DNA from 3 places in the Sporosarcina sp. SG10008 genome. Region 1 is predicted to be linked to each of the others. Evidence: riboswitches for the same ligand, from Rfam matches in the RefSeq annotation. Region 1 holds a riboswitch; each other region holds the start of a gene.

The links. Region 1 has a riboswitch for S-adenosylmethionine ahead of ACGLYD_RS01920 (methionine ABC transporter ATP-binding protein). Riboswitches for the same ligand answer to the same signal wherever they lie in the genome.
Region 2: another riboswitch for S-adenosylmethionine. It lies ahead of ACGLYD_RS03910 (methionine ABC transporter ATP-binding protein); the one in region 1 lies ahead of ACGLYD_RS01920 (methionine ABC transporter ATP-binding protein).
Region 3: another riboswitch for S-adenosylmethionine. It lies ahead of metA (homoserine O-succinyltransferase); the one in region 1 lies ahead of ACGLYD_RS01920 (methionine ABC transporter ATP-binding protein).

The regions. Positions count from the first base shown of each region.
Region 1 is NZ_CP172607.1:372,738-382,930, forward strand. Features, by position in the region: gene ACGLYD_RS01890 (acyl-CoA dehydrogenase family protein) at 1-1,329, shown strand, start outside; gene ACGLYD_RS01895 (hypothetical protein) at 1,371-1,505, opposite strand; gene ACGLYD_RS01900 (arsenate reductase family protein) at 2,031-2,390, shown strand; gene gcvH (glycine cleavage system protein GcvH) at 2,466-2,849, shown strand; gene ACGLYD_RS01910 (toprim domain-containing protein) at 2,924-3,265, shown strand; gene ACGLYD_RS01915 (thioredoxin family protein) at 3,280-3,579, shown strand; SAM riboswitch class I at 3,634-3,739, shown strand; gene ACGLYD_RS01920 (methionine ABC transporter ATP-binding protein) at 3,964-4,989, shown strand; gene ACGLYD_RS01925 (methionine ABC transporter permease) at 4,982-5,650, shown strand; gene ACGLYD_RS01930 (MetQ/NlpA family ABC transporter substrate-binding protein) at 5,721-6,581, shown strand; gene ACGLYD_RS01935 (MetQ/NlpA family ABC transporter substrate-binding protein) at 6,656-7,492, shown strand; gene ACGLYD_RS01940 (dicarboxylate/amino acid:cation symporter) at 7,642-8,865, shown strand; gene sufC (Fe-S cluster assembly ATPase SufC) at 9,114-9,893, shown strand; gene sufD (Fe-S cluster assembly protein SufD) at 9,913-10,193, shown strand, end outside.
Region 2 is NZ_CP172607.1:770,854-781,046, reverse strand. Features, by position in the region: gene ACGLYD_RS03920 (MetQ/NlpA family ABC transporter substrate-binding protein) at 27-839, opposite strand; gene ACGLYD_RS03915 (methionine ABC transporter permease) at 857-1,528, opposite strand; gene ACGLYD_RS03910 (methionine ABC transporter ATP-binding protein) at 1,518-2,531, opposite strand; SAM riboswitch class I at 2,637-2,747, opposite strand; gene ACGLYD_RS03905 (pyridoxal phosphate-dependent aminotransferase) at 3,249-4,418, shown strand; gene ACGLYD_RS03900 (GNAT family N-acetyltransferase) at 4,712-5,563, opposite strand; gene ACGLYD_RS03895 (uracil-DNA glycosylase) at 5,929-6,411, shown strand; gene ACGLYD_RS03890 (sodium:solute symporter family protein) at 6,541-8,052, opposite strand; gene ACGLYD_RS03885 (SDR family NAD(P)-dependent oxidoreductase) at 8,079-8,831, opposite strand; gene ACGLYD_RS03880 (HAMP domain-containing methyl-accepting chemotaxis protein) at 8,831-10,193, opposite strand, start outside.
Region 3 is NZ_CP172607.1:686,592-696,784, reverse strand. Features, by position in the region: gene pfkB (1-phosphofructokinase) at 1-498, opposite strand, end outside; gene ACGLYD_RS03515 (DeoR/GlpR family DNA-binding transcription regulator) at 495-1,247, opposite strand; gene ACGLYD_RS03510 (phosphocarrier protein HPr) at 1,381-1,647, shown strand; gene ACGLYD_RS03505 (PepSY domain-containing protein) at 1,997-2,254, opposite strand; gene ACGLYD_RS03500 (hypothetical protein) at 2,435-3,193, opposite strand; gene metA (homoserine O-succinyltransferase) at 4,037-4,945, opposite strand; SAM riboswitch class I at 5,048-5,154, opposite strand; gene ACGLYD_RS03490 (hypothetical protein) at 5,338-5,517, shown strand; gene ACGLYD_RS03485 (SgcJ/EcaC family oxidoreductase) at 5,587-6,042, opposite strand; gene ACGLYD_RS03480 (protein phosphatase 2C domain-containing protein) at 6,069-6,866, opposite strand; gene ACGLYD_RS03475 (NUDIX hydrolase) at 6,863-7,618, opposite strand; gene ACGLYD_RS03470 (hypothetical protein) at 7,648-8,013, opposite strand; gene ACGLYD_RS03465 (SIMPL domain-containing protein) at 8,105-8,755, opposite strand; gene ACGLYD_RS03460 (DUF2785 domain-containing protein) at 8,897-9,718, opposite strand; gene ACGLYD_RS03455 (ASCH domain-containing protein) at 9,771-10,193, opposite strand, start outside.

The sequences.
Region 1 (10,193 bases):
CCAGGCTCTGGTTCTGATGCATTGGGTGCGAAAACAAATGCGAAATTGAATGCTGCTGGAACACACTACATCTTAAATGGTGAAAAACAGTGGATTACGAACGCAGGATTTGCAGATATTTTTGTTGTTTACGCGAAAATCGATGGCGATAAGTTCTCTGCTTTTATTGTTGAAAAAGAATTCCCAGGTGTATCTGTCGGAGCCGAAGAGAAAAAGATGGGTATCAAATCTTCATCTACTCGTACGCTAATCTTACAAGACGCAGTAGTACCAGTTGAAAATTTGCTAGGTGAAATCGGTCGCGGACATATTATTGCATTTAATATCTTGAATATCGGTCGCTACAAATTAGGAGTCGGCACAATGGGCGGATCTAAACGTGCGCTTGAGCTTGCAATTACTTATACAAATCAACGTCAACAGTTCAAAACACCAATTTCTTCATTCAACTTGACGAAACAAAAACTATCAACAATGGCATCTAAACTGTATGCGGCTGAAAGCTTGATTTACCGTACAGTTGGTTACTTTGAAGAGCGTCAAAGCCAGTTGAGTCTTGAAGAGCAAAAAGATGGTAAAGCAATTGCGGCAGCAATCGCAGAATACGCAATCGAATGTTCTATCAATAAAGTCGTGGGATCTGAGGTATTGGATTACATCGTTGACGAAGCAGTTCAGCTTCACGGCGGATACGGCTTCATGCAAGAATATGAAGTAGAGCGCATTTATCGTGATTCACGCATCAATCGTATTTTTGAAGGGACGAATGAAATCAACCGTCTGCTAGTACCAGGTACATTCCTGAAAAAAGCAATGAAGGGCGAATTGCCATTGCTTCAACAGGCGCAAGCACTTCAAGAAGAACTTCTTATGATGATGCCTGAAGAAATCGGTGACGAAGCACTTGCACAAGAAAAAGCACTTGTGAAAAATGCTAAGAAAATCGGTTTGCTTGCTGCTGGTCTTGCTGCACAACGTTTTGGCACGAAGCTTGAAGCAGAGCAAGAGGTACTTGTAAATATTGCAGATATCGCTAATAATGTTTTTGCGATGGAGTCTGCACTTCTACGTACAGAAAAAGCAATTGCACGCAGCGGAGAAGAAAAAGCGCAACAGAAAATCCTTTACACACAAATCTTCTGCCAAGAAGCATTTGAAGAGATTGAAAGAGATGCAAAAGAAACACTTCTTGCGGCTGTCGATGGTGATAATCAACGCATGATGATTTCAGCGCTGCGTAAATTGACTCGCTCGAATCCGTATAATATCATCGCTAAAAAACGCGAAGCTTCAGTTAAGCTAATCGAAGCGGAGAAGTATATCGTATAACACGTATGTAGATTAAAATTACCTTGATCACACACTGGGCGTTACGTGTATTGCTTTTTTTGTATCGCTTTGAATTGAACAATTTCAATACCATTATCGAGATGTATTGATAAGTAGGGATGCGACTCTGTCGCATCCCTACTTATTCTTTCGGTAATCGCATGGTTTTTGTTCATTTGCCGCTCTCCAAAGACATTGATACAAGAAGTGCCGAAGCTTTTTTGGACGAAAGAATGGCTAGCTTCTCACCTAAAGATAAGCGGTCAAAGATATAATTTTGACCGCTCAATCCTTCTCTATAGTATCTCCATATTTATTTTAAGGAAGTGTCAATTTCCTATAAGGCATCACATAATCTTTGCAAAAGTAAGCAAAGAACGCAATGTACAACGTGCGAGAGTGCCCGAAATTGCATCTTCGGGCACTTACAATCTCTATAGAAAGTCATCTTTTCTATTCTTTCAAAGCACCTGCCCCACGGTAATAATATCGTAATTAATTCGCCGAAAGCGGGCCGAAAATAGTAAAGGGTTATAGCGGTTTACAAACCCTACTCGCTATCGTATTATGCAAGTCAATAATTAATCAACAGACGTGATTGTTTAATGAAGTAAAATTGACGATCTCACTTTGACGTCCAGGTAGCAATAGGCGCCCAGGTGTTTTTTCTGTTATAATGGCGAAAATGGAGGCGTTGCGGTATGGGATTAGTTTATTACGGTTATCCAAAGTGCGGGACATGCAGGAAAGCAAAAAAATGGCTTGAGACGAACAACTTGGACTTTCAGGAAGTGAACATAGCGGAAGCTCCTCCTTCAGTAGAAGAACTTGGCAAAATGATTGCGGCATCGGATTTGGAGTTGAAAAAGTTTTTCAACGTTAGTGGGACGAAATATAGAGAGCTAAACTTGAAAGACAAATTGCTCACAATGACAGATGAAGAGAAAATTAGCTTGCTGTCATCTGACGGTATGTTGATTAAGAGACCAATTGTCTTCGGTGATGGTAAGGTGACTGTCGGATTCAAGGAAGAAGAGTTCGACAAAGTATGGACTAACTGATTTCCTATCTTGTCTTTATTCGAGAAATATGACAGAATTGAAGAGAATGAAACTATTTATTTGGAGGGATACGGAATGAGCACACCAAAAGATCTGCGTTATTCTGAAGAGCATGAATGGGTAAAAGACGAAGGTGGTAACTACCGCATCGGTATTACTCACTTTGCACAATCTGAACTAGGCGATATCGTATTCGTTGAACTTCCATCTGTCGGAGATGACATCAAAGCGGACGAGCCTTTCGGAAGCGTTGAATCTGTTAAGACAGTATCAGAACTTTATGCACCAATCAGCGGAAAAGTAATTGAAGTGAATGAAGGACTTGAAGACAGCCCTGAATTTGTCAATGAATCACCGTATGAAAATGCATGGATGATCGTTGTTGAACCTTCAAATGTTTCTGAACTGGATGAACTTATGTCAGCTGAAGCGTATGAAAAAATGACTGTCGGAGAATAACTAAGACAAGGCGCCGGTACTTTTTCGGCGTTTTTTGCATCTTTATATAAAAAAGAGCGAAGGAGGGGCCTCTTGTGTCGGATGAAAGAGTAATTATCGTCGAGGGCGGTTCGGATAAGAAACGTTTGGCACGAATACTTGTTGAGCCTGTCGAAATTATTTGTACGAACGGCACAGTAAGTCCTTATCGGCTTGAAGAATTGCTTGCACCTTACGAAGAACATGAACTATTTGTCTTCGTTGATGCGGATGAAGATGGAGAAAAGACCCGTGTTTTATTCAAAAGAGAGTTCCCGGCAGCAATCCATTTGTACACAGAAAAGGTTTATCGGGAAGTGGAGACGACCCCATACAAAGTGTTGGCTACAATACTACAAGGTGCGGATTTTAAAATCAGACCGGAATTTCTAATTTAAAGGATGTAGAATTAATGGAAACTTGGACACGCGAACAATGGGAGATGGCTTTGAAAGAGTCTTCAGTGGCAGCGTTTTATTTATATACACCAATGTGTGGAACTTGTGCAGTCGCATCTAAAATGATGGGAGTTATTACCGTCATGAGACCGGGAATACCAATCGGGAAAGCAGATTTGAATTACGTACAAAATATTGCAATTGACTATGAAATCGAAAGCGTTCCTTGCCTTCTTATACAAAAGGATGGCGTTTTAACCCATAAAATTTATGCATTTCAATCAGTACCGTATCTACTTGAAGAAATAGATTGACAATAGATATGGAACTTTGATATACTTCGTCTTAACATTCAATTGAATAGGTCACTCTTATTAAGAGAGGTGGAGGGATAGTGCCCTGCGAAGCCCGGCAACCGTCACGTAAGTGAAATGGTGCCAAGTCACACAAAGCATACGCTTTGAAAGATGAGAGATTGGACAACGTTTATTTTCGATAACGTCAAGCCTTTCTGCCCGTCTGCAGGAAGGCTTTTTTGTATTGAAAAGCGGAAGGCGCCGCTCAGCCCCGACAGGCACAAGTCAGATTGCGAAGGGGGCGTACCTAAGCCACCACAGCGAACTGCCTTGTGACCCGAGGGGGTGGCGCCTGAAGCTAGACAAAATTAGTAACAAAACAATTTTTCTGAGGTGAAAAAAATGATTTATTTAACGGATATAAATAAACGATACGGTGAAGGGCCAGGCAGTATTTCAGCAGTCGAAAATGTATCGCTTGAAATTACTGACGGTGAGATTTTTGGAGTCATCGGCTATAGTGGGGCAGGAAAAAGTACGTTGATTCGACTACTGAACGGTCTTGAAATGCCAACGTCAGGTAGCGTTAAAATAGGAAGTCTAGAAATATCAGCAATTAAAGGGAAAGAGCTAAGGGAAGCACGACAAAAAGTGAGTATGATTTTCCAACACTTTAACTTACTGTGGTCTAGAACAGTGAAGGAGAATATCGCTTTCCCTCTTGAAATCGCGGGTGTACGAAAAGCCGAGCGTGATAAGAAAGTGGCGGAACTGATTGAATTAGTTGGTTTGGCTGGTCGTGAAAATGCATATCCATCCGAATTGTCTGGAGGTCAGAAACAGCGCGTAGGGATTGCTCGTGCGCTTGCAAACGACCCTGAAGTCCTTCTTTGTGACGAAGCGACTTCAGCCCTTGATCCAGAAACAACGGATTCAATACTAGACCTTCTAACAGGAATTAATGAACGACTTGGACTGACAATTGTGCTTATCACACATGAAATGCACGTTATCCGGAAAATTTGCCACAGAGTTGCAGTTATGGAGGCAGGGAAAGTTGTTGAGTTGGGAGATGTCCTGGATGTGTTCCAATCACCGAAGGAACCGATCACAAAGCGGTTTGTCTCTCAAGTGACGGAACCCGTGGAGGCGAAGCAGGCAATGGCGCATATTAAGGAAGAATTTCCTGCCGGCACGCTTATCAAGCTTGTATTTGTAGGGGAGCGGACAGAACAACCTGTGCTCGCAAGTCTTATTCGGAAATTCACTGTCGATGTGAATATCGTGCAGGGAAACATATCCCATACACATGGCGGGGCATACGGCACACTGATACTTCAGCTGCTTGGAGATTCCTCAATCATTGAGGAAGCAATTCAATACCTCAATGAAAATGATGTTCAGACGGAGGTGATCGGTAATGATTGAAAACCTTTTTCCGAATGTCGACTGGACTAAAATGTGGGAAGCAACAGTGGAAACACTCTATATGACTGCGGTTTCTACATTGTTCACTTTAGTTATTGGGTTAGGACTTGGAATTTTACTCTTCCTATCTAGTCCCGGTCAACTTTGGTCGAATAAGTTGGTCAATATTATATCAGGAGCATTCGTCAATATTTTTAGATCCATTCCGTTTATCATATTAATCATTTTACTTATTCCGTTTACGAAATTTCTTCTTGGTACAATCCGCGGACCGGATGCAGCGATGCCGGCACTTATTATTGGGGCGGCTCCGTTTTATGCAAGAATGGTGTTGATTGCATTACAGGAAATTGATAAAGGTGTAATTGAAGCTTCGAAGTCAATGGGAGCGAAAACGAGAACGATTATTTTTAAAGTTCTTATACCGGAATCGATGCCTGCACTTATTTCAGGAATTACTGTAACAGCGATTGCACTCGTCGGGTACACTGCTATGGCTGGGATTATCGGAGCAGGTGGACTTGGGACTCTTGCATACTTAGATGGATTCCAGCGTAGCCGGGAAGACGTTACACTTGCTGCAACAATCCTTATTTTAATTATCGTTTTCATCATTCAATTCATCGGGGATTTTGCGGTGAGGAAATTCGACAAGAGATAATAGTTAGTACAGTAATATCAGGCCAAGCCTGTAAATTATATAAAAACATAGAAAAAGGGGAGAAAAAATCATGAAAAAGCTTTTAGGGGGAATAGTATTAGCAGTACTTGTATTGGCATTGGTAGCTTGCGGAGCGAAAAATGACAGCGATGATAAAAGTACAAGTGGGGAAGACAAAGCTGACAAAGAAACTGTTGAAGAAACGGAAATTGTCATTGGTGCATCTAACACACCGCACGCAATCATTTTAGAAAAGGCAGCACCGATATTGAAAGAAAAAGGAATCGAACTTGTCATTGAAACATACCAAGACTATATTTTGCCAAATAAAGATCTTGAATCAGGCGAATTGGATGCGAACTTCTTCCAGCACATTCCTTATTTAGATCAACAAGTAATTGACCACGGTTATAAGTTTGCGAATGCAGGAGCTATCCATATCGAACCGATGGCTGTTTACTCGACGAAATATAAATCAATTGATGAACTTCCAGACGGTGCAGTTATTATTTTTAGTAACTCAGTAGCTGAACATGGCCGTGTCCTTTCTTTGTTAGAGTCAGCTGGGTTAATCAAATTGGCTGACGGAGTAGATAAAGTAACAGCTGAAGTGAAAGACATTGTTGACAACCCTAAAAATCTGGAATTTGATGCGAATTACGAACCATCACTTTTACCACAATTGTATAAAAATGATGAAGGCGATGCAGTAGTTATCAACGCAAACTATGCAATCGATGCAGGTTTGAATCCACTTGACGATTCTATCGCGATTGAAGAGACAGAGTCGCCATATGCAAACATCATCACAGTAAGAGAAGGCGATGAAAATACTGAAGCAATTAAGACTTTGGTTGACGTGTTGAAATCGAAAGAAATCCAAGACTTCATTCTCGAAGAGTGGGGCGGCGACGTCATTCCTGTGAAGTGATTTGATGATGAAAGTGGACAACTATCTTTACCCATCACCTAGATTGTCATCTTAGAAAAAAGGGAGATTATGAAATGAAGAAATTTCTAACAGGTGTTTTATTAGCAGTACTGATACTCGCGCTTGCAGCTTGCGGAACAAAAAACACTAGCGGCAGCAATAATGTAGGCGAAAAAGAAACAACTAAGATTGTTGTCGGAGCTTCCAATACACCGCATTCGATCATTCTAGAACAAGCAAAACCATTGTTGAAGGAAAAAGGTTATGACCTTCAAATCGAAACATATCAAGACTATGTGTTGCCGAATAAAGATCTTGAATCCAGCGAACTCGATGCAAACTACTTTCAGCATATTCCTTATCTCGAATTACAAATTGAAGATGCGGGATATGACTTTGTAAATGCAGGCGGCATTCATATTGAGCCAATCGGCGTTTATTCGAAAAAGTATAAATCACTTGATGAACTTCCAGATGGTGCGACGATTTTAATGAGTAGCTCTATTTCTGATCACGGACGAGTGCTTGCGATGCTTGAATCAAAAGGGCTTATCAAACTTGACGAAAGTATAGATAAAACAGCTGCTGAACTGAAAGATATCGTTGAAAACCCTAAAAACATCAAATTTGACGCAAACTATGAGCCGGGATTAATGCCGCAGCTTTACTCAAATGATGAAGGCGATGCATTGCTGATCAACTCGAACTTTGCAATCGATGCGGGTTTAAATCCGATTAAAGATTCTATTGCTATCGAAGACGCGGATTCACCTTATGTAAATATCATCGCTGTAAGAAAAGGTGATGAAGATAAAGATTCGATCAAAGCTTTGATTGAAGTATTGAAGTCAAAAGAAATTCAAGACTTTATTTTAAAAGAATGGGATGGCACAGTCGTTCCGGTAAAATAAGTATGAAGAAAACTCCGCCGAAGATTTTGAACTCGGTGGAGTTTTCTTTTTTCCAATAGATGTTAATCACAAATAGATGTTCCAATAGCAAAAATATTATGGTATTGTTGTCTCTTAAATACATATATTTATCATAGGGGGATATGGTTTTGAAGTTCAAAATTGGTCTAATATGGCGTATCGTTATTGCCATTGGATTAGCAATTGTACTCGGTGTACTTCTACCGAAGATACCGACAATCGGAGCAGCCTTTACGGACTGGTTTGTCAGTCTTGCCGCAACATTTAATATGATTTTTGGAGGTTTCCTGAACTTTATAGTGCCTCTAATCATTATTGCGTTCATCACGCCCGGAATCGCTAAGCTTGGCAAGGGATCTGGTAAGCTCCTTGGACTGGCAACAGCATTTGCATATATATCTACAATTGTAGCTGGTATTATTGCATATTTTTCGGCAACAGCATTATTGCCAGGATTTATCGGAAGTCTTGGAGACGGCAAGGTAGAAAAAGCAGGTCGAGCTGCCGCGGAATCCTTTTTTGAACTTGAAATGACACCGATTATGGGTGTTATGTCAGCGCTCCTTCTCGCATTCGTACTAGGTATAGGTATGGCATCCATTGGTAGTAAGGCAATGCTCTCTGTATTCGAGGAATTGAATGTTCTAATAGAAAAGGTGATTGCATTCGTTATCATTCCGCTGTTACCATTCCATATTTTCGGGATTTTTCTAAATATGACATATACCGGTGAAGTTGCGAAGGTTCTTTCCGTGTTTGCGCTGGTATTCGTTATGATTATCGTTCTTCATTTCATCATGCTAACGATTCAATATACGATTGCTGGTTCTCTTTCAAAACGCAATCCGTTTTTCTTGATGAAAACGATGGCACCTGCCTATTTCACTGCACTAGGGACACAATCGTCTGCAGCGACTATCCCGGTTACGTTAAGTCAAGCACGTAAAACAGGTGCGTCGGACAAGGTGACTGATTTCACGATTCCACTTTTCGCGACAATTCACCTATCGGGAAGTACAATCACACTTGTATCATGTTCAATCGGTGTCATGCTTATGAATGGAATGCCAGTTGAATTCAGTGATTATCTTCCATTCATCTTCATGCTAGGTGTTGCAATGATTGCAGCTCCTGGAGTCCCAGGAGGTGCAGTAGTAGCGGCAACTGGACTACTCGTTTCGATGCTAGGTTTTGATCAGACGATGGTTGCACTTATGATTGCACTTTATATGGCACAAGACAGCTTCGGAACAGCAACGAACGTCACAGGTGATGGCGCACTCGCTATTATCGTTGACAGATTCACGGATAGTGACGATACTAAAACAAATTTAGAGCCAGATCAATACTAATAATTCGAGTTTGAACCGGTACATTACGTGCCGGTTTTTTGAATTGTGTGGTTTCTCATTAAAACTGGATAATTGAAAATGAGCGAAGTCTAGAAGAATGTATGCATACAAGTCTTGAATTAAGGGCATTCCTTTCAAATGAAACGATTCTCAATGATTTGCAAGGCAATGCTTATTACGTTAAGATTAGAATGATACTAAATTGAGAATGGATATCCGTTCATCTTTAATATATTGGAGGTATTGGAATGGCTACTTTAGAAATTAAAGACCTTCACGTTGAAATTGAAGGCAAGGAAATATTGAAAGGCGTCGATTTGACGATTAATACAAATGAGATCCATGCAATCATGGGTCCAAATGGTACAGGTAAATCTACACTCGCGCAAGCGATTATGGGGCATCCCAAATATGTTGTGACATCTGGCACAATCAAACTTGATGGTGAAGATGTACTTGAAATGGCAGTGGACGAGCGCGCTAGAGCGGGTATCTTCCTTGGCATGCAATATCCAAGCGAAATTACAGGCGTAACAAACGCTGACTTCCTTCGTTCTGCAATCAATGCTAAACGTGAAGAAGGCGACGAAATTTCATTGATGAAATTCATCCGTGAACTCGACAGCAAAATGGAATTCCTTGAAATGGACGAAGACATGGCTACACGTTACTTAAACGAAGGTTTCTCAGGTGGAGAAAAGAAACGTAACGAAATTCTTCAGCTTACAATGTTGAAGCCTAAATTTGCAGTGCTTGATGAAATTGACTCCGGTCTTGATATCGATGCATTGAAAGTTGTTTCAAAAGGCATCAACGAAATGCGTGGCGAAGATTTTGGTTGCCTAATCATCACTCATTACCAACGTCTTCTTGACTATATTACACCAGACAAAGTTCACGTTATGATGCAAGGTAAAGTTGTTAAATCCGGTGGAGCTGAATTAGCACATAAACTTGAAGAACAAGGATATGACTGGATTAAAGAAGAACTTGGCATCGAAGACGAAACTGTCGGGCAGGAAGTTTAAGAAAGGAGGACGATTCAAAATGACGGTTGAAACAAAGTTGGCATTAACCGAACAGGACGTCCGTTCCTATTCCGCTAAGATGAATGAAGCAGATTGGATGGCGGATTTCCGCGCAGACGCATTAGTGAGAGCGGAACAGCTTCCAATGCCAAGACCAGATAAAACGAAAATTGACAAATGGAACTTTACGGAATTCCCTGCCCATACGGTAGAGAGTACTGTGTATGCTTCCTTGGACGAGCTTTCTGAAGAAGCGCGTGCACTTGTTGATAAAGAGCAACAGAACAGTATTTATGTACA
Region 2 (10,193 bases), 400 kb from region 1:
AGCTTTTTGACGTTGTTAATTAGATTTTACTTCATCCACTCTGGTTTACCAAAGCCTTCAAAATCTGAATCAATTACTTTTTCAAATTCTGCTGATTCTACTATTTCAATAATATCTTTAGCAAATTGCTTATCAATGTTTTCCGTTTTTACAGCAACTACGTTTCTGTATATATCAAGCATGTCCTCTAGTGCTAGCGCATCTAATAAATTCATACTTGCAGCCAAGGCAAAGTTTCCAGGAACTGCCGCTAAATCAGTACCGTCAACTGAACGTGGAAGCTGACCCGCTTCGATTGGCTGAAACACCAAGTTCTTCTTATTCATTGTTACATCTTTTTCAGATACTTTTAGCACTTCTGCATTTGGATCTAATTCAATTAGACCTTCATCCTGTAACACTAAAAGGGCGCGGGCTCCATTAACAGGATCGTTTGGAATGGTAACTTTTGCTCCATCCTCAATAGCTTCAATTGTCTTGAATTTATTCGAATAAATGCCCATTGGAGCTGTTGGTACGATAATAAGTGGTGATAATTCAGCTTCCGTTTCTTTAACGACATTTTCTAAATAAGTCGTGTTTTGGAACAGGTTTGCATCAATATCGCCACTTGCCAGTGCATTGTTCGGCTGAATATAATCACTAAACTCAATTAGTTCAACTTTATATCCCTTTTCTTCAAGTCCAGGAATAATCGCCTTTTTCAACATATCACTATATGGTCCAGCGGTTGCACCAATTTTCACAGATTTGTCATCCGAAGCTTTTTCTTTGCCACCACAAGCAGCTAGTGCGGTTCCAACTACAAGTACTAATACAACTAATAGAAACTTTTTCATAATTTTCTCTCTCCCCATCATCGTTTATCAATTACTTTTGAAATCCGATCTCCTGCAAACTGAATTACTTGTACAAATAGTATTAATATCACCACGGTCACTACCATTATTGTATTGTCGTAACGATAGTAGCCGAATCGAATTGCTAAATCCCCGATTCCGCCACCACCAACAACACCAGCCATTGCTGAATAGGCGACTAAACTAATTACTGTAAGTGTCACGCCTTGAATAATACTTGTTTTTGCTTCAGGCAATAGTACATCTTTGATAATCATCCACGGAGTTGCACCAACAGCGATTGCAGCTTCGATAACACCTTTATCAATCTCTCTTAGTGAAGTCTCCACAATTCTTGCGAAAAAAGGGATTGCTGCCGCAGATAATGAAACACTAGCAGCCCCAGGGCCAATCGGAGTACCTACTATTAAAATCGTTAAAGGGATTAACGCGACGAGTAAAATAATAAACGGCACAGAACGGACCATATTGACGATAAAGCCAATAACTGAGTTCAATGCCCGATTTTCTAAAAATAAGCCTTTATCGGTAGTGAACAGCAAAATCCCTAGCGGAAGCCCAATAACAAGTGCGATAACGAGAGAAATACTTATCATATAAAGTGTTTCCCCAAATGCTTTTGTAATATCAGGCATTAACTCTATAACGTGTTGTAAATCAATTCCCATTGTCAATTACCTCCACTTGAGCAGCTCGTGATGACATATAGGCAATTGCCTTTTCTATTTCGTCATCCTCGCCTTTTAGTTCCATCAGGAAAGTACCGAGTGGCCTTTCTTGAATATATTCAATGGAGCCGTGTAGGAAATTACCTTGTATAGTAAATTGCTGCACAGTATCTGAGATAATTCCATCGCCTGCGACATCACCTTTAAACATGACTTTGACCAGTTTGCCCGTGCACTTGCTCAAAATCATTGACGGCACATCAAATGACACAACACTACTAATAAATTCTTTCGTTAATTCTTCTTGAGGATCTGAAAATATATCATATACTTGTCCTTCTTCAATCACTTTTCCATCTTGCATAATTGCCATGCGATCACAAATTTCTTTCACGACATTCATCTCGTGTGTTATTAGAACGATTGTAATCTGTAATTCTTTATTTATTTTCTTCAACAGCCTTAAAATAGATAGCGTCGTATTTGGATCTAATGCAGATGTTGCTTCATCACACAGTAACACTGAAGGATTATTCGCTAGTGCTCGGGCAATACCTACCCGCTGCTTCTGGCCACCACTCAGCTGCGCAGGATAAACATCCCGTTTATCAGAGAGGCCAACCATTTCTAGTAAGTCCGTTACCCGAGCGTTTATTTTATTGGCAGGCGTTTTGGCTGCCCGTAAAGCAAATGCTATATTTTCATATACTGTCTTTTGGCTGATTAAATAAAAGTGTTGAAAAATCATTCCTATTTTCAGACGTGCCTGACGGAGATTATTCCCCCGTAACTTCATCAAATTTAATCCATCTACTAAGATCGTTCCGCTCGTTGGTTTTTCCAACAAATTTAGACAACGGATAAGAGAACTCTTCCCTGCACCTGAGTAACCTACGATTCCGAAAATTTCTCCTGTGTTAATGTCGAGTGAGACATTATCAACACCAGTCACGATTCTCTCTTTTGTTTTGTATACTTTTGATACGTTTTGAATTTGAATCATGCAATTCTCCTCTTTCTATAAATAGAAGTACGAAATCTCAGATGTCTGACCATATAAAAATGCTTCTCTCATATATGAAAGAAGCACCGAAAATAAAAAGGTTTCAGCTCATCTTTCAGAATGAAATTCACTCTGTAGGAGTTAGCACCTTCCTTACATTACGCAAGGGGTTGCTGGACGTCATCGGGCCTATCCCTCAGTCTCTCTTGATAAGTACCATTATGTAATTATTTTGATTGATAAGTTTCATATTAGTATGTTCCAATAAGATTGTCAACATAATATGTTCTGATATATAACAATTTATTATCATTTTCATTTCATTCCATGTATACTGACAATAAGAAAAGCGGAAGGCGCCGTCTAGACGCGACAGGCATAAGTCAATCCAGGGGAAGGCAGTCTAAGAGCGCGACGTCCTGTCGCAACGACTGCATACCTGCATCCTTGCAGGCACGACGTGGCGCTCTTTGCCACATAGCTGGATTGCTTTCAAGGAACCTAGCCTAAGTACGCCGCGTCCTGCGGCAATGGCTAGGTGACCCACATCCTTTGGGCCTCAGAGCGGCTGGCGCCTGGAGCTAGACAATAAGAAAAGCGCAAGCGCCTTGGTAGACCCGACAAGCGCTGGAGTCTAGACACTGCTCCAAGTGAAAAACTTATACTATCTTACTCTTTTACACTAAAGATTGGATTACATAGAAGAGAGGTTATTACATGGCACTATCAAATCGACTCAAGAACCTACCACCGCACTTTTTCGCATCACTTGTTCGAAACGTACAAGAAGCACTTTCTGAAGGACGCGACGTTATTAACTTGGGGCGTGGAAATCCCGATCAACCGACACCTCCACATATTATAAAAGCACTCCAAGAAGCAGTCGAAGATCCAACAACACATGGATACTCCCCTTTCAGAGGGACTGCCGAATTAAAACAGGCTGTTGCTGACTTTTATAAACGAGAATACGATGTTCATATTGATCCTAAAACAGAGGTAGCGATTCTATTTGGAACAAAACCTGGATTGGTCGAGTTACCCCTCGCGATTATGAACGAAGATGAATTACTTTTATTGCCGGATCCGGGATATCCCGATTATTTATCGAGTGTAAGCTTAGCCAATATTAAATACGATTTAATGCCATTACTTGCAGAAAACGATTTTTTACCTGATTACTCTGCTCTTTCCGATGAACAAAAGAAGCAAGCAAAATTAATGTATTTGAACTATCCAAATAACCCAACAAGCGCAACAGCCACACTTCCATTTTTCGAAGAAACGATTGCTTTGGCAAAAGACAATGATATTGCAATTTTGCATGACTTTGCCTATGGTGGAATCGGTTTTGACGGTGCGAAACCTGTCAGTTTCCTGCAAGCAGAAGGTGCAAAAGAAGTTGGAATTGAAATGTACACATTGTCAAAAACGTATAATATGGCGGGATGGCGGGTCGGTTTTGCCATCGGTAATGCCGATATTATCGAAGCAATCAGCTTATTGCAGGATCATTTATTCATAGATATATTCCCAGCAATTCAGCGCGCAGCAACAGAGGCATTATCGGGAAGCCAGGATTGTGTGGATGAGCTCGTTTCACTTTACGAAAGCCGCCGGAATGTCTTAATTTCCGAATGTAAACGAATCGGTTGGGATGTCATCGCGCCCGCTGCATCTTTCTTCGCTTGGTTACCTGTACCAGAAGGATATACAAGCGAATCATTCACCAAGTTACTATTAGACAAAGCAGACATTGCCGTAGCACCGGGCCATGCTTTTGGAAGGTATGGTGAAGGGTATATACGTGTTGGCTTATTGGAAAGTGAAGACCGTTTAAAAGAAGCAGTTGCACGAATTGAAAAACTCGATATTTTTTCACGATAAAATAATTTAATTTGAATTTCATATCAAAAAAGCCAGGAGTTTTCTATTCTTGGCTTTTTTGACATGAAATATTCTTAGTTCGTTAGAAACATTGAAAAGAGCGAATATCATTTGGACTTATCACATGATGGATCCAGCCACGCCTTCTTCTCTGTACTTTCCAGCTAGTTATTGTGATTGTTTGTGTCATATTTATCTTCTAGTTTCGGAATTAATTTTTCCCATATCAGATATTTTCATATAAATTTCGATCAACTATGTGATTCAGATTTCCTATAAAGATCACACCTTTTTCATTTCAAGCTAAATCCAATCTGTATAGAATCTGCAATTCTCTTGTAGCCGATCTCTTGGTAGATTTTATTTGCTGTCGGATTCATCAAATCAGTGTAAAGCACACAAAAATCATATTTTTTTAGAAGTTCCTTTGTTCCAGCTGCTACCATCGTCCGCGCGTAGCCTTTCTTTCGCTCTTCCTTTGGTGTAAATACAAGGGAGACAGTTACGCCATGATTTGTCGGTCGGGCTTTTTTCATCATGGAAACTACTTTGCCATTATCCTCCCACAAAAATACTTCCTGTTCGGCTACAAATGATGCAACTCGACTTTTCACATCTTCCACTGCTGTTAGCGGAAGTCCTGCATCTTCCTCAAACAAGTTGAACCACATCTCAATGAGTGAACAATCATCCGTATTTGCCAAACGCCAAGAGCCTGGACTGTGTTCAAGTGTTTCATCTATATTATCTAATCGATACAATCCCTGGTCCATCATCAATTGAGGATACACACTTGTTTTCACTTCCCATTTCTTACTGAAGAGGAATGCCCACGGTTTTAAACCTATGATGGAACTAATTTCAATTTTAAGTTCCAATAGGTTTCTTATTAACAAATCCATACATTCTTCCAAACGGCTTTCATCCGTAAAAATTAGGTTTAACGGATGTGGATAGGTCATTTGAAATAAGGCTAGCACCTGCCCCTCCTCTTCAATCGTCGCCATAAACGGCTTCTCGTATCGGCCAGCTTTAATTGCCTGCAATACACCGAAAAAAAGACTGTATACATCTTCCCTTTTACCTAAAACAGGTTCAGCTTTCAATGCAAATTTTTGCACATCTTGATAACGTCTAAACTCCATCCCCACACCCCATTCACATAAAAATAATAAACATCGAAATATTATAACAATTCTACCACATTTAACCTATATGCTGTGACTCTGATTGAAATCCATTGGTTAGTGGAAAGCTCTCCTTATTGCACTGGAAATTATAAAGCTTCCCTGGGGATAATCTGCAAATGGGCCTAGAATGTTGCCACAGGTTGTGGTGTACTAAGGCTGCGTTCTTCTGTTACAGGCGCTTCCTCTTTTTTTTTGCAAATAAACGTCAAAGTGAGCTGAAAATAATGCCTGTCTTCTGTCCAAAAATGTTATTGGAGGAGCCAACCCCTGATCACCTTGTAAATTGCCAGGAATGCGGCCTTTATGAACAAGGGACACGGATGGTATGGGGTGAAGGTAATCCAGCGGCCCCGATTATGATTATTCTTGACAATCCCGGAGCACGTGAAGATCGTGAAGGCGAGTCATTTGTTTGTGGAACGCGGCAAACGCTACAAGAAGTTGCAAATGAAGCTGGCTTGAAAATAGATGATCTGTATGTCACTTTTATACTAAAAAGGAAGCCCGTTCGAGCATACGACAAAGAATTAGTACGTCAAATTTGTATGAGGCATTTAGAACAGCAGCTTACAGAAAAAAAGCCTACTCTCATTCTTTGTTTAGGAAATGTAGCCGTTCAGTCTTTTTTTCAAAATCCTGAAGCCGAAGTGAAGTCAATGCGGAGTAGTTGGCACGATATACGTGGATTCCAAACAGCGGTCGCCTACCATCCACTTGCAGTTAGACGACGTCCAAACTTACGTAACTTATTTTTGGAGGACTTGACTTTCGTTGCGGATCGCTTTCATTCTTTAGACCTCTAGCTACGATATGAAGTTTTTGTAATCCAATATTACTATTAGAAAAAATATTTATGTTTGATAAATTAATCAGATATGGTAGATAGAATTCAAAAAAAAAGGACACACAATTAAGCATGTCCTGTTACCAACTCAGATATTTGGTTGTTTTGAAGTATTCAATATTTCTAGTTCTTCTTTACTTCCAACGTGATCAAGTTCTTTATTTTTTTCAATTTCATGCATGTCAAGAACGTGTTGGGTAGGTGGGATTAATAGACTTATTACAATAATTGTCACTCCAGAAAAAATCACACCTGAGAAAACAGGCGTTAGCCACAATTCGCCCAACAAGCCCAAAAACCCATCCGATTGAATTTTCGGCCCAGGAACGTGAGTAAGTGACGTAATAATATAATATACGAGTCCAACAGATATACTTGCCCATACAGCCGGAGTACTTACCCGCTTCCAAAATGGGCCTAAAACGATTGGCCAGAACAATGTAACAAATACAACATCCCACGCTAAATAGGCTAAATCAATAACTTTTTGAGCACTTAGAGCCAGGATTAAACCTAACAAAGCGCTTGCAAGAATCACCATTCTGGAAAAAAACAATAGTTTTTTGGGATCAGGATTCTTATTAATAAAATCTAAATAAATATTTTTAGTAACAATTCCTGAGGTTGCTACATAACATGCCGCAACAGTTGACATACCCATCGCCGCCATCGCTGTTAAAAAGATAGCAGATAAAATAGGAGGGAAATAGCCTTGTGCAAAAACAAGCATCAATGTTTCGGGATTGGAACTGTTCGGATAAATAGATTTAAAAGCTTCCCCTAACATACCAGGTATCCAACTAATAGCGATGATTACTGAACCTGCAATAATCATACTCAGCTGTGCGACACGCGGACTTTTTGCCGCTGCAACACGCTGACCTAAGTCCACTGCTGGAATATCACCAAGAGCTAAAACTAAATAGAGTGTCCAGAATTCAACTCCACCTCTACTAAATAATTCATTTACATTCCACCAATCAGGGTTAAATGTAACATCGGGATAATAGAATAAAACAAATATGGTTATCCCGAGGATTCCGGCTACCGCTAGTGCCCCTTGAACAATTTCGGTGTAAGCGACAGCCCATAAGCCTCCAATAACGGAGTAGAGTGCCGTTAACGAAACAAATAATAGTGCGGCTGGAAGGAAATCGATTTGGAAAAGTTGTTGGATAATATAAGTACCCCCAACAGTGAGAGCTGCGGCATTGAAAATACCAAATGCTACCGCCATCACGATTCCCGTGTATGCTCCTAATCTTTTACTACCATATCTCAATCCGTAGTAGTCCGCTAGTGTCCATCCTCTTAATCTTCTTAGGGGCTTAGTCCAGATTAATGCTCCTAAAATCATACATGTACCTAGGCCGCCCATTGTTGCGGACCCTTCAAAGCCTCCACTTGTATAACCCGAGCCGACAGCAGCAAAAAAGAATGGAGCTGCTAATAACGCGGCAATTAAACTCCCAGTTACAACGGATAACGGCATACTCCAGCCCGCCACAATTAAATCTTCAGCAGTTTTGACGCGCTTATATCCTTTATAGCCAATGTAATAAATAAAAACTAAATATACACAAAATACGATGATATTCATCAATTCAAGTGCTCCTCATCTATCTTTTATCCGTTCATAACTACTCCACCGTTTGGAGTTAGTATTTGACCTGTATAAAAATCCGCATTTTCTGATGCTAAAAATAACACAGTTTTGGCGATTTCCTCAGGTTGAGCCAAGCGCTTTAGTGGATATTTCGCTGACTCTTCCGCGATATAGTTTTCACCGAAAGCTTCGAGAATGCCAGTATATGTTCCACTAGGCGCCACAGCGTTGACCAATATATTCGGTGCCAACTCTCTTGCCAAAGCTTTTGTAAAAGCATTAATACCGCCTTTTGCCGCTGAATAATGGGTGAATTCTTCACACCCAAGACTTCCTATATCTGAAGAGATGTTAATAATTTTACCTTTATTTTTTTCCTTCATTCTTTTCGCCGCTTCTCGGCAATTATAAAAGTTTCCGTAAAGATGAACCTTTATCATTTTGTCCCACTGCTCATCAGTTAAATCTGTAATAGGAGCATTCTGTGCAAACCCGGCATTGTTGACAAGAATATCTATTGCTCCTAGCTGGTTGTCCATATACTGAAACATATCCTGCACTTGTTTAGAGTCAGATACATCCGCACAATATTTTAGTGCATTCACGCCATGGTCCTTCGCTTGTAGACGAACTGTTTCCGCCTCTTGATCGCTGCCAATATAGTTTATTAAAATATTTGCTCCCTGTTCAGCAAAAGCTAAAGCAATTGCCTTGCCTATCCCCATACTAGAGCCTGTAATGAGAACATTTTTACCGGTAAGCTTTAAATCCATTAATCTTCACTCTCCAATTTAAAGTTTGTAATTAGGGACTGCAGCTTCTCCGCAGTTTGGCCTAATGAAGCAGATGCTTCTTTCACTTCTTGCATCGACACCAATTGTTCTTGTGTAGCTTGTGAGACATTCAATGAAAACTCGGTAGATTGTTGAGATGTTTTCTTAATATTATTAACGGATGCGACTACTTCTTCAGAGGATGCAGAAATTTCTTGAGATGCAGCAGAAATTTCCCGGATTTGATCTGCGACTTCATCTGCAGATTGTACAATCCTTTTAAATATCTCGCCTACTTCATTCGTATAATCCATTCCCACTCTTACGTCTTCTTTTCCTTTTTCCATCACGGTTACAGATGCATTAGAATCCGTTTGAATCATATGAATTAGTTGGAAAATCTCTTTAGCCGACTGAGATGATTGTTCAGCTAAACGCCTTACTTCATCTGCAACGACAGCAAATCCTTTACCATGCTCACCAGCTCTGGCTGCTTCAATAGCAGCGTTTAGTGCTAACAAATTTGTTTGCTCTGCTATAGCAGTAATAATGTTCACAATGTCGCTAATCTTATTAGAATTAGCATGTAAACCATTAATAGTTTCCTCTATTTGTTCTACAGATGTATTAATTAATTGCATTTGATCAATCACCTGTTGGACAACCTTATTTCCTTGTTCAGCAGCAATTGAGGCTGTCAGAGACGATTCAGAAGCCGTATTGGCTGAATCAGCGATTTGTTGTATGCCACCTGCTGTTTCTTCCATTGCAGCTGCTGTTTCTTCAGTCATCACCAAAGAAGTTTCAGCATTTTGAGCGATATTCTTCATTTCTTTCGAAACGTTTGTTGAACTAATATACGATTCTGTCGCATTCATAGTTAGCTGATTGGCTGATGATGCAACGTGATCAGATGTATTTCTAATGTTTAATATGACATGTTGCAAATTTGAAACCATTGTTTTTATCGATTGTGAAAGTTGTCCAACTTCATCATTTGTAATCTGGAGATCCACATCGTTCAATTCTCCATTTGCCACTTGGTCTGCAACAATGACCACTTTTTTAAGTGGTAATAGAAGCCGATCAATTGTAAAATACAGCAATACTAATAAGATTGAAATTCCGATTACTGCAATAATAATCTGTTTTGTAACACTTTTTTTAATGATGGTATCAATATAATCCGCAGAGTAATCAATTCCTAACACTGCAATTGTATTTCCGCTTTCATCTTTAAGAGGGCTGAAAACTGTTCGCCATGATCCGAATGAGTCCTCAAAGATGCTTGTTACCTCTGATTGATCATTTTTAATTGCGAGCTTAGCAGTATCTACATGGACAGGAGCAAGATCAGTAAAC
Region 3 (10,193 bases), 310 kb from region 1:
TGCAGGACCCGATGTATCAAGAACGAAATGTACGCCATTGTCATTGCAGATAGTTGCGATATCCTCGAAAAAAGTTTTCGCTATTGATTCAGGAAGACGGCCTGCAAGAACGAACCAATCACCTTTTTCCATGTTCTGCACTTTCGCCATCAATTGCTGTTGCTGTTCTAGTGTTATATCAGGACCAGGACCATTTAACTCTGTTTCTTTATCGGCTTTGATTTTCACATTGATGCGCGTAATTTCTTCAGTTTGGATAAAGTCCGTATGAACCCCTTCTGACTGTAGAGATTGTTGAATATAGTCACCTGTGAACCCACCTACAAAACCTAAAGCGATGTTGCTAACTTCTAATCGGCTTAACACACGTGACACGTTTATTCCCTTTCCCCCGGGATAGTAATATACATCTTTAGAACGGTTCAGTTTACCGCTCCTGAATTCGGGTAAATAGGTAGTATAATCAAGCGAGGGTGTGATTGTGCACGTATAAATCATGATTTCCCCACCTTTACTGTTGTTTTTTGCTCCAATAAGTTGATAGCTTGTTTTTCGAAATCACTTACTATCAATACGGCTTTATCGAGTGGCATAATAGTAGCAAAACTTACTTTGTTATATTTTGAATGATCCGTCACGACATATGTTTTTCTCGAGAGTGTAGAAGCAAGCCTTTTAACAGCGGCTTCTTCTGGATCTGGCGTTGTATAGCCGATTTCCAAATGGAATCCGTTGACGCCAAGAAAGCATTTGTCAAACTGATAGTCGCCAAGCGTCTGGATTGTTTGAGGTCCCACAAGGGCACGTGTGCGGGATTTTATATAGCCACCCGTCAAATAAGTCGTTATTTCGTATTCCATCAATGAATCAACATGTGTCAATCCATTCGTCACAACGGTCACTTTTTTATTCTTTAAATAAGGAATCATCTGCAAAGTGGTAGTCCCTGCATCAAGAAAAATACAATCCCCATCTTGGACAAAAGAAGCGGCATAAGTAGCAAGCTGAATCTTCTCTTGAAGGTTTTTGGATGCTTTATCCGAAATACTAAGTTCTTTTGTGATTCGCTCGCTTATTGTAGCGCCTCCATGGATACGATCCAATTTATTTAAGTCTTCGAGATCGTTCAAATCCCTGCGAATTGTTGACTCTGACGCGGATGTCGCATCGACTAACTCTTGAATTTTAACTGTCTTTTTCTCAGTCAATAAATTCAAAATCAATTCATATCGTTCATTTGTCAACATATGAACACCACCTCTAATTAGCTGTAAACTCATATTACTTGAAATCCCTTTCATAATCAATCATAATCTTCCATAGTCAGTCACCAACTTTTATAATACAGTAATTGATACTAACAATTAGGAGGAATACACATTGATAGAAAAACAATACACCATTTTAGGTACTGCTGGTTTACATGCCCGTCCAACATCCGCTCTCGTTAGTGCGGTCAGTTCTTTCAAATCGGATATTACACTGGAATACGTCGGTAAAAAAGTAAATCTGAAATCCATTTTAGGTGTTATGTCACTTGGAGTAGCTTCAGGCACTACCATTACAATTGCGGCGGATGGTGAAGATGAAGCGGATGCAATTGCAAAAGTCGATGCAATTATGGAATCCGAAGACCTTGGAAAGTAATAACAATCTCGAGTTGTGATAGTAGCAAAAGGGTTTCTAATCTGTTTCATGGACTAAATCGCAAACGCATGCCCAGCCCAAACAAGTAGGAGGGATGTAGTTCAATCCCTCCCGGTGGACCTATAGGTTAGAAGCGACAGAGGAAGGCAGCTTAGGATCACGATTTCCTTTTCAATAGTTGCATGACCCATGTCGTACAGTTCCAGGGGCTAGGCGCTGGAGTCTAGACGTAAAATCACTAAGTTACAACTTATCCACAGTACGAGATTTCATAATTTCCTAAACATCAAAAAAAGAAAAGCCGCGAATGGTATCAGTTACCATTCGTGGCTTTTCACATATAGTTTCATTAATCTAGTTTCACTCTGAGGACTGCACCTGTATTCGCATCAATTTTAACTTCATACTTATGACCTTCTGCCGTTCTTACGTCAATTTCATATACCAGCATTCCATCGTCGTAATCTAATTCCGCTTTTACGACCTGGCCTGGAACCCGCTCTAATGCAATGGCCATCGCCTGATTTATTGTAATCCTCCGGTATTGTGGGTTCTGATAATGTTCATGCCAATGTTGGTTTTGATTTTGTCGATTCCGATTCGTCACCCAATCTCCTCCAATTCGATTATCCCGTTGTCCTTAACATTCTATTCAAGGATGGCTAATATGTGCTGAATCCCTAAGCCCATAACTGAAAAGACAATTAAGCAGTTCCTAGGTATATGATTTGTACTTGAGGCTTGCTTAATTGTAATGATGTTTTCCATCATTAAATAGCCATACCTTTCAATCAACGTTCTCCTCTTTTTCTTCCTGCTTTTGGCTCAACATAAAACGTGCCGAAACTGGATCCGATCTGGTCAATAATTTGGATAGATACGAAGACGTCATGCTGTAACTACCTTCTATTTTCTCTGATAAAAAGTTGGTTCGCTCGTATAGGACTGAGCGTAGATAATCCAGTTGCCTTATCACTTTCCCTAGCAATCCTTCTTGGTTGTCCAGCCTGCTGATCACGTCTTTTTGTATATCTTCTTGTTTCAATAGTTGCTCTGACAACAACTTTTGATAATCTAATTGTTCATTCATTTTGACTACAATTTCCTCATTTGCAGAAGTCAGCATTTCTATACTATTGACAATTTCTTCATTTGACTGGCTGACCTCATTCACTTTCCCGATGAATTCTCGATTCATTATTCGCTCATGTATCAACGTACGTTGTAACATTTCGTTTTTAGTTTCTACTTTTTTTAAAGACTTCATAACATCTTTTCCAAACTTTTCATGTCGGAAATCACTTTCCTTGATTTCATTCAAACGATTATGGATTGATTTCAATTGATTGGATTGTGTGTTTTTCTGTTGCTTTAGTAAGGTTTCCATGATATTGAACTGTTCACCAACCGAATGAGACGCTTCCCTATGTTCCTTCATCCATTCCGCTATCGGATCTATTTTATAGTGTTCTTGGTTCCTCCCTAAAACGTCTGCATTATTTTTAAAAACATCCGGGTGCCCATTTTTGTTAATAAACAACCCCATCTCACTTACCCCCTCGTCGTATTAGCTTATGCAATTCACGACAAAAGGGTCATTGAGTCACGTCTGATGATTAACCACTTTCTTTAAAAAAGCACCTATACGCCAGGAATCTAGAGTTTTTTGCAAAATAGTAAGCAGTCATTTTCTGGTTTGGTTAATTGCAGACCTGTTGATTAACCAAAACTAACCAGTGAATAACATAATTACCTTCCGGGCGCTACTTGTATAGTTGCATTTTTGGATTGCTTCGGATTGAATGACTTCTATATCAATAAGCGGGATGTCTGGATGCAAAAGTACTTGTAGTGCTTATGCTTTTTTTGATAAAAGAATAGCTGACATCCAAGTCGGAGAAAAGCCGCCAAAGATGCAATTTTGGCGGCTGAAGCTTTCTATATGGTTTTTTCTTTTTTTAGTAAAGAAGTGGCACTTGCTATAAGGTATCACATGATTAGATGTATAATCTTTGCTAAAAGTAAGAAAGGATCGCATTGTACATCGTCCAAGAGTGCCCGAAATTGCATCTTCGGGCACTTACACCCTTCATAGAATGTCATCTATTCTATTCTTCCAAAACAACTGCATTTTCCACTTGAATAGTGTAGGAACGCGACAGGCAACTATTCGCAATAGTATTACTAAAAAGAGTGTGGCTAGAAGTGACGGAGTCACTTCTAGCCACACTCGGACCCCTCAGTAAATCTGTCATGAATAGTTAGTCGAAAGCGGGCCGAAAATAATGCAGTGAAAATGAAGGTCATCAAGCCCTACTCACCAGTGTTTTATGCAAATAAATGGTTAATCTACAGACGTGGTTTAATTGATACATTTGTCATTAACTAGTTATTCCCATTCATAAGGTGTTTCTTGATACACATAATAATTTAGCCAGTTGGAGAAGAGTAGATGCGTATGGGAACGCCATGTATTCAACGGCTCTTTGCTTGGATCATCATTCGGAAAATAATTTTCCGGGATATCAATACCAACTCCTTTTTGCAAATCACGTGCATATTCCTCCGCCAACGTATCCGCATCGTATTCCAAATGACCTGTGATCATAATATGTTTGTTATCTTTAGAAATGACGATGAATGCCCCTGCTTCCTCTGATTTGGCAAGCAAGTGTAGACGGGGATCATTTTTTATTTCCTCTGTTGAAACGGATGTATAACGTGAATGTGGCGCTTTAAATTCGTCATTAAAGCCACGTGCAAGGTTAATCGTTGGGTCGGATAGTCGATGCGTAAAAACGCCTGAGCATTTTTTCGGCAATTCAAATTTCCGGATTCCATAATGATGATAGAGTGCTGCTTGGGCACCCCAACAAATATGTAAAACAGAGGTTACATTTTCTTTTGACCATTCCATAATCTCCGTTATTTCTTTCCAGTAATTAACGTCTTCAAATTCTAAATGCTCAATCGGGGCACCCGTAATAATCAGTCCATCGAAACGACGATGTTTCACATGTTCAAATGTTGTATAAAATGCGTTTAAATGCGTTTTACTAACGTTTTTAGAATCATGAGTTGCTGTGTTCAAAAATGTAACATTTACTTGTAGTGGTGTATTCCCTAATAGACGTAGCAGTTGCAACTCTGTTCTTTCTTTTTCAGGCATTAAGTTTAAAATGGCGATGTTCATAGGACGTATATCTTGGGACGTTGCGCGTTCTTCATCCATCACAAATATTTTTTCCTTCTTCAATAGTTCTCCTGCTGGTAATTGTTTCGGTACATTAATCGGCATGTGTCGTCTCTCCCTTTTCACTTTGGTTTGAATCAAATGATTCAATATAAAAAACCCTCTTTTCTATAAGACAAGAAAAGAGGGTTTAATTTGGGCACTCTGTTCTTATCTCTCAAGAAAAAATCTTGTTGGAGGTAGCACCTTCCTGACTAAGTCAGAGGTTGCTGAAGCTTCACAGGGCCATATCCCTCAGCTTCTCTTGATAAGAATATTCAATTATTTACTATTATACTATTAAAACTACTATTGTAAACCGTCTTTTTTGACGATAATAATCAAAACAAACATTTTTATTTTAATTTCCACATTAATTCAGCATGAAAACTGCTGAATAATATTTCTTTAGAAAGCCATATTAACGTGGCACTGAAAAAATGAAAGGAGTTGTTACTATGGGAAGAGATGACAATAAAACTGGCGGAAATAATGCACGGTCTTTACCACAAACGCCGAAAAACCAAAAAATAAAACCGGGCGACATGAATGAAGAAATAGCCCGCGAGTTTGCTGAACTCCGTTCCCTGAAACCAAAACGCGAACGAATGAACTCAAATGAAAAGAAGAGAAAATGATTACCTTTGTCATGAACAGTAACTAAAACACTCCCCGCACTGGTATTATCTTGGTGCGGGGCACTTTTTTCAGCCTACATCAGATACTCGCTTCAATTCTTTGGTCATCCGCTCGACCAAGTCAGATCTTCCGTGAAATTGGGCCGGTGTATTTTGGAAAAGTTTTATTTTCCATCCATCCTTTTCTTTTACTGCAATCAGTGTTTGATGAGCATTCAAATTTGGGTCAAGTTCTGTTCCGCCCGGAGGTATCATCCCGACGATTGCACGCAACATCGCAACTTCAGCACTCAGAAAGTACACATCTTTAACGACATTGATAAATGGAGGTGTTGGATGATCTGCAAATATCGGTTCTAAATGTGCAAAAATAGTATTTCGCCCAATTTCTTGACTTCCGTCAAATCCAATCAATTCGCCTTGCTCTGTAAATTGATCAGCCATGCTCTTAGCATCGCGATTATTCCATGCAAGAATTAAGTTATAATAAAGGGTTTTGATTTCAATTAATTCAGATGCTTCCATATCTAATTCCTCCCGTCATTTTTCCTTCATCCGAGATAATCGCTCGGGATGCTACCTTCCTTTTCTACTTCCACATTCCATGCGATAATTGTCGTACTGTCTCGTACATTTTGTCTTTCGATTTCCATCAATAACTGCGAAATCCCTTTATCAAGTTCTTTTTCATTCAGCACGGCAACGAGATCTGACGGATCCAAAAAAGGTTCCCCCGGGCATTCCACTAAACCATCAGTCGTCAAAAAAATAAGATTGTTCCCTTTTCTCATTTCCCTTGTCCCTGACGTGTAGCATGGTACTGCTTGCTCAAACGTATTCACTTGACCAATCCATTCAAAGAATTGCCTTTGGTTAAGTTGAAACTGATTTAGGGCAATTAATTCCGAATGGAACAGATATACTAAACAATCTCCAACCGAAAACCACCAAACGTAATTAGCTTTCCTGACAACGATAAGACAAGCCGTTTCTCCCATGGCACATCTGCATTCATTCAAAAATTGTTCAGATTGAAAAATTTCAAGTAACTTCATTTCCAAACGTTTAAATCGTGGAGGACCTTTCATATCTAAAATCTCTACCAATTTTTCTTTATGCTGCCCGAGTGTTTGTACAACAAGTTCCGCACTTTCAGCACTTTTATGTGCATCCAAAATAGCCGCTAATTCCCAATCCTCATTTTGCCAAATAACGCAGCCATCTTCATTCTTGGTTTGTCCCGCTGAAGAATTACCTCCAAATCTACCAACCGCTACACGATTAATCCATCGTACATCTCGTTCATCGACAAAGTCCTTTTCACTTCCAACCCAAGTAAGATTATTCATGAGCGCTCAATCAATCTATACGGTCTCACTTCATAACTTTCATAAACAATCGTATCGCTATTTCGAGCATCATCCACACTAGATGCAAATTGCGGGCGTTTTATCCAGTCTCCTACTTGCTCTTTATCAAAGTCAACAAATTGTACGTCAATCGTTTCAGGAGGTTGTGCAGCTGGTACGCCTGACATCGCTCTTCCACGAAAAACCATACAGATGACGCCTAACGTGATATCTTGATAAACTCCTGTCATATCACCAATTTCTGCGTGGATACCTGTTTCTTCTAGTACTTCCCGTTTAACCGCCTCTTTCAAGGTTTCACCAAGCTCAAGTCGCCCACCCGGCATTTCATATGTATCATTTCGGTGATTGTTCCGTACAAGTAATACATGTCCTTCCTCATTGACAATGTAGCCATTTACAACAATAATTTGTCTAGATTGTCCATAATTCCCCGTCGAAGTGAAAAAGTCTTCATTTGATGAAATAAATAATGGAGCTAATGATTTCCGATAATTTTGCGCTTCAGCATGCATTTCCGATGCCCGAATGCTAGCGTCCACTGTCTCATAATGAGCCCTATTATCGTATGCCCACATTGCCATTATCTCCGTCCGTTCTTCATTGACCCACCGTCCAACCAGCTGCGCTCCATGCGTCAGCTGATTCGGAAGCAAATAGGTGTGGAAAAAGTGGGTAAACGTTTCGTACATCGCTGGTTCAACCTTGTACGTTTTTCTGCGATACAACATTCAATTATTCCCCCCGTACAAATTAATTTTCAGCGAGCCCTTTTTAATAACCAAAATAGGCCAAGTGTAAAAACAGCAACTAGTGTTAAAGTAAATTTGAGGTCAATGATTGGTTTGAACTTCACCTTCTCCGCATCTATCTCGTAAACACCCAAAGGTCTGACGGAGATATGTCCCCCGCCCCCTTCTCCTTGGGCACCTAAAGAGTTTCCTGTTTCACTAGAATAGCCGCCTCCCCCGCCAACAATATAATTAATCTTTGCTACCGGAAGGACTTTTTTGTTTTCAAAATTAATCGGTTCACCATAAATCAACGATGCGTCTTGTTGCCGTGAAAACTTGTCAAATATCCGCGCAATAGGTGATAGGTAATTAGAAGATTTTTTAATTCCCATGTTTTCCCCACTCCCTTAATTTTTAGTTGTGATTCGGTTAGCTGTCGTTTTTTCAACGTAAAATAGTATCCATCTATTTTACGCTGATATTTCAATACCGAAATTGCACTTTAACCGTGGCGTTAATCGAAATCTGCCCCTGTTCAATCGGTGTGGAGCTAGTCATTTCTCTCGCAGCAAATGTTCGATATGCGATGGGTTCTGCTCTTAATTCTTCAACAATTTTAATTGGATGTGGATCAAGTTGCAGTTGCATTGTCTCAGCAATTGTTTGCGCCTTGGCTAATGCGTTTTTAAGTGCAAGGCTCAATGCTTTTTGATAGTCCAATTGTTCATTTTCAACCTTGAACTGGATATTTGATACCCTGTTTGCCCCGTTTTGGACCGCCACGTCTATTATATTTCCAACTTGATCAATATCTGTAATTTTTACTGTAATCGCATTCGTAACTTCATATCCTCTAAATACTTGTTCGCCTTCGATATAGTTGTATTGGGGAACTATAGTGTACGAAATCGTTTGTATATTCTCCCTGTCAATCCCCATTTTCAATAACGAATCGATGACTTGATTCATCTCATAAGCATTTTCCTTTTGTGCATGGTTCAGTTGTTTGTTTTCAGTACTGACTTCCAACTGGATTTGAGCAATATCCGGTGCTAGTTTAAGACTCCCAATTCCTGTAACAGTCATAACCCGCGGTTGTCGGCAGGTCATTTGTTGGGCATAAGGATAATACATATGTCTCCACCTTTCCTGAGCATCATTACGCTACCTTAGATAGTATGCTGATTGTCTCGAAAAGATATTTACATTAGCACTTAACGTAAAACTGGACAACAGATTACTCGAGTACCACTGCAGTATCTGAAGACTATTTGACTAATTTAGATACATCCACATCCACTTTTCGAGTACTTTAAAAACGTCGCTGTTCACTTTCTTGCCGATTCCCTTCGAACTCAAAATTACAAAGACTGTTTTCCAAAAGTTCTTTACCGTTCTTTGTACGTGATAGGCGTCAAGTGATCCTTTATTTTCAAGCATTTCAGTTTCTACCAGTCCGGCCAGTTCTTCAATCCATACTTGTATAACCTGCTCAGCATCTTGATGCTTTATTAATGAAGCTAGTATTATAGCTAAGCGTTCTTCCTCTTCATCCAAATAATCAACTTGCCTTAACAAGGAATATTGAACTGCATGAAGAATTCGACTGATATCCTCTTTTTTCAGTAGAGGATGTTTTGCCAATGCATCCAATGCATCTGCGCCATGTGCGATGGCATGCGCCCATCCATTCCCCTGGATAAAACCTCGAGTGTCTTTTTCTTCCCTCATATAGCGTATAACTTTGTTCACTGTATACTGAACAAGATCTGGATTTACTATTTGTTTCTCAATGTCATATTCAATAACTGCAGCAATGACGAGTGCAGAAAAAGAACGTGTAAATACTGAATCAGTTCCAGACTCGCCAATCCCGTAAAATAGATAGTCTTCCTGTAATACCGTCTCAAGTAGATTCTGAATTTCTTCTGAATTTAATTGATTGGAAGCTATTACTTTTCCAAAACTTCGATAGATTAACTCGTCACGCAAAAAACCATCTGGATTTCCAATTTGCGTCAACATCTCTTGCCTAACTTCCTTCGATAGCTCTAGTATCTTATCTCCTAAATAACTTTCTAAAGTTGTTGCTAACATCACTATTCCCCCTAAACGATCATTTATCGTTGCCTTGTGTAAGGCAATTTGTCTATCCTAAGTTATTATCTTTTACATCAATTAGCGTAAATCGTTCGCAAACAAGGAGCATGTCCTCAGTGAACTCAAGTCCAACTTCTCGTAATTCACTCGTAAAGAATCTCACATGAGCCAATTTCCAATCTTCATATGACCCTTCCCCTTCAGCAAGCGCAAACTCTTCCGATACTTCATTCATCGGTACAAGCGATACTGCAATGGTCTTAATGATTGCCACTGGTTTTTCGTCGCTATTTAAAATAATGCTGTACTCATCTATTCTGGGTAATGGCTCGTTCTCCAGTTCATAAATTACATGACCTGAACATGTCGCTGTCTTTTCCCCATCAATTACAAGCTGTGCAAGCTCATCTGGCAAACTTCCAAACATCCATGCGTTGACAGAAGTAGGTTTCTCTTCGTTCTTCCAAAATTC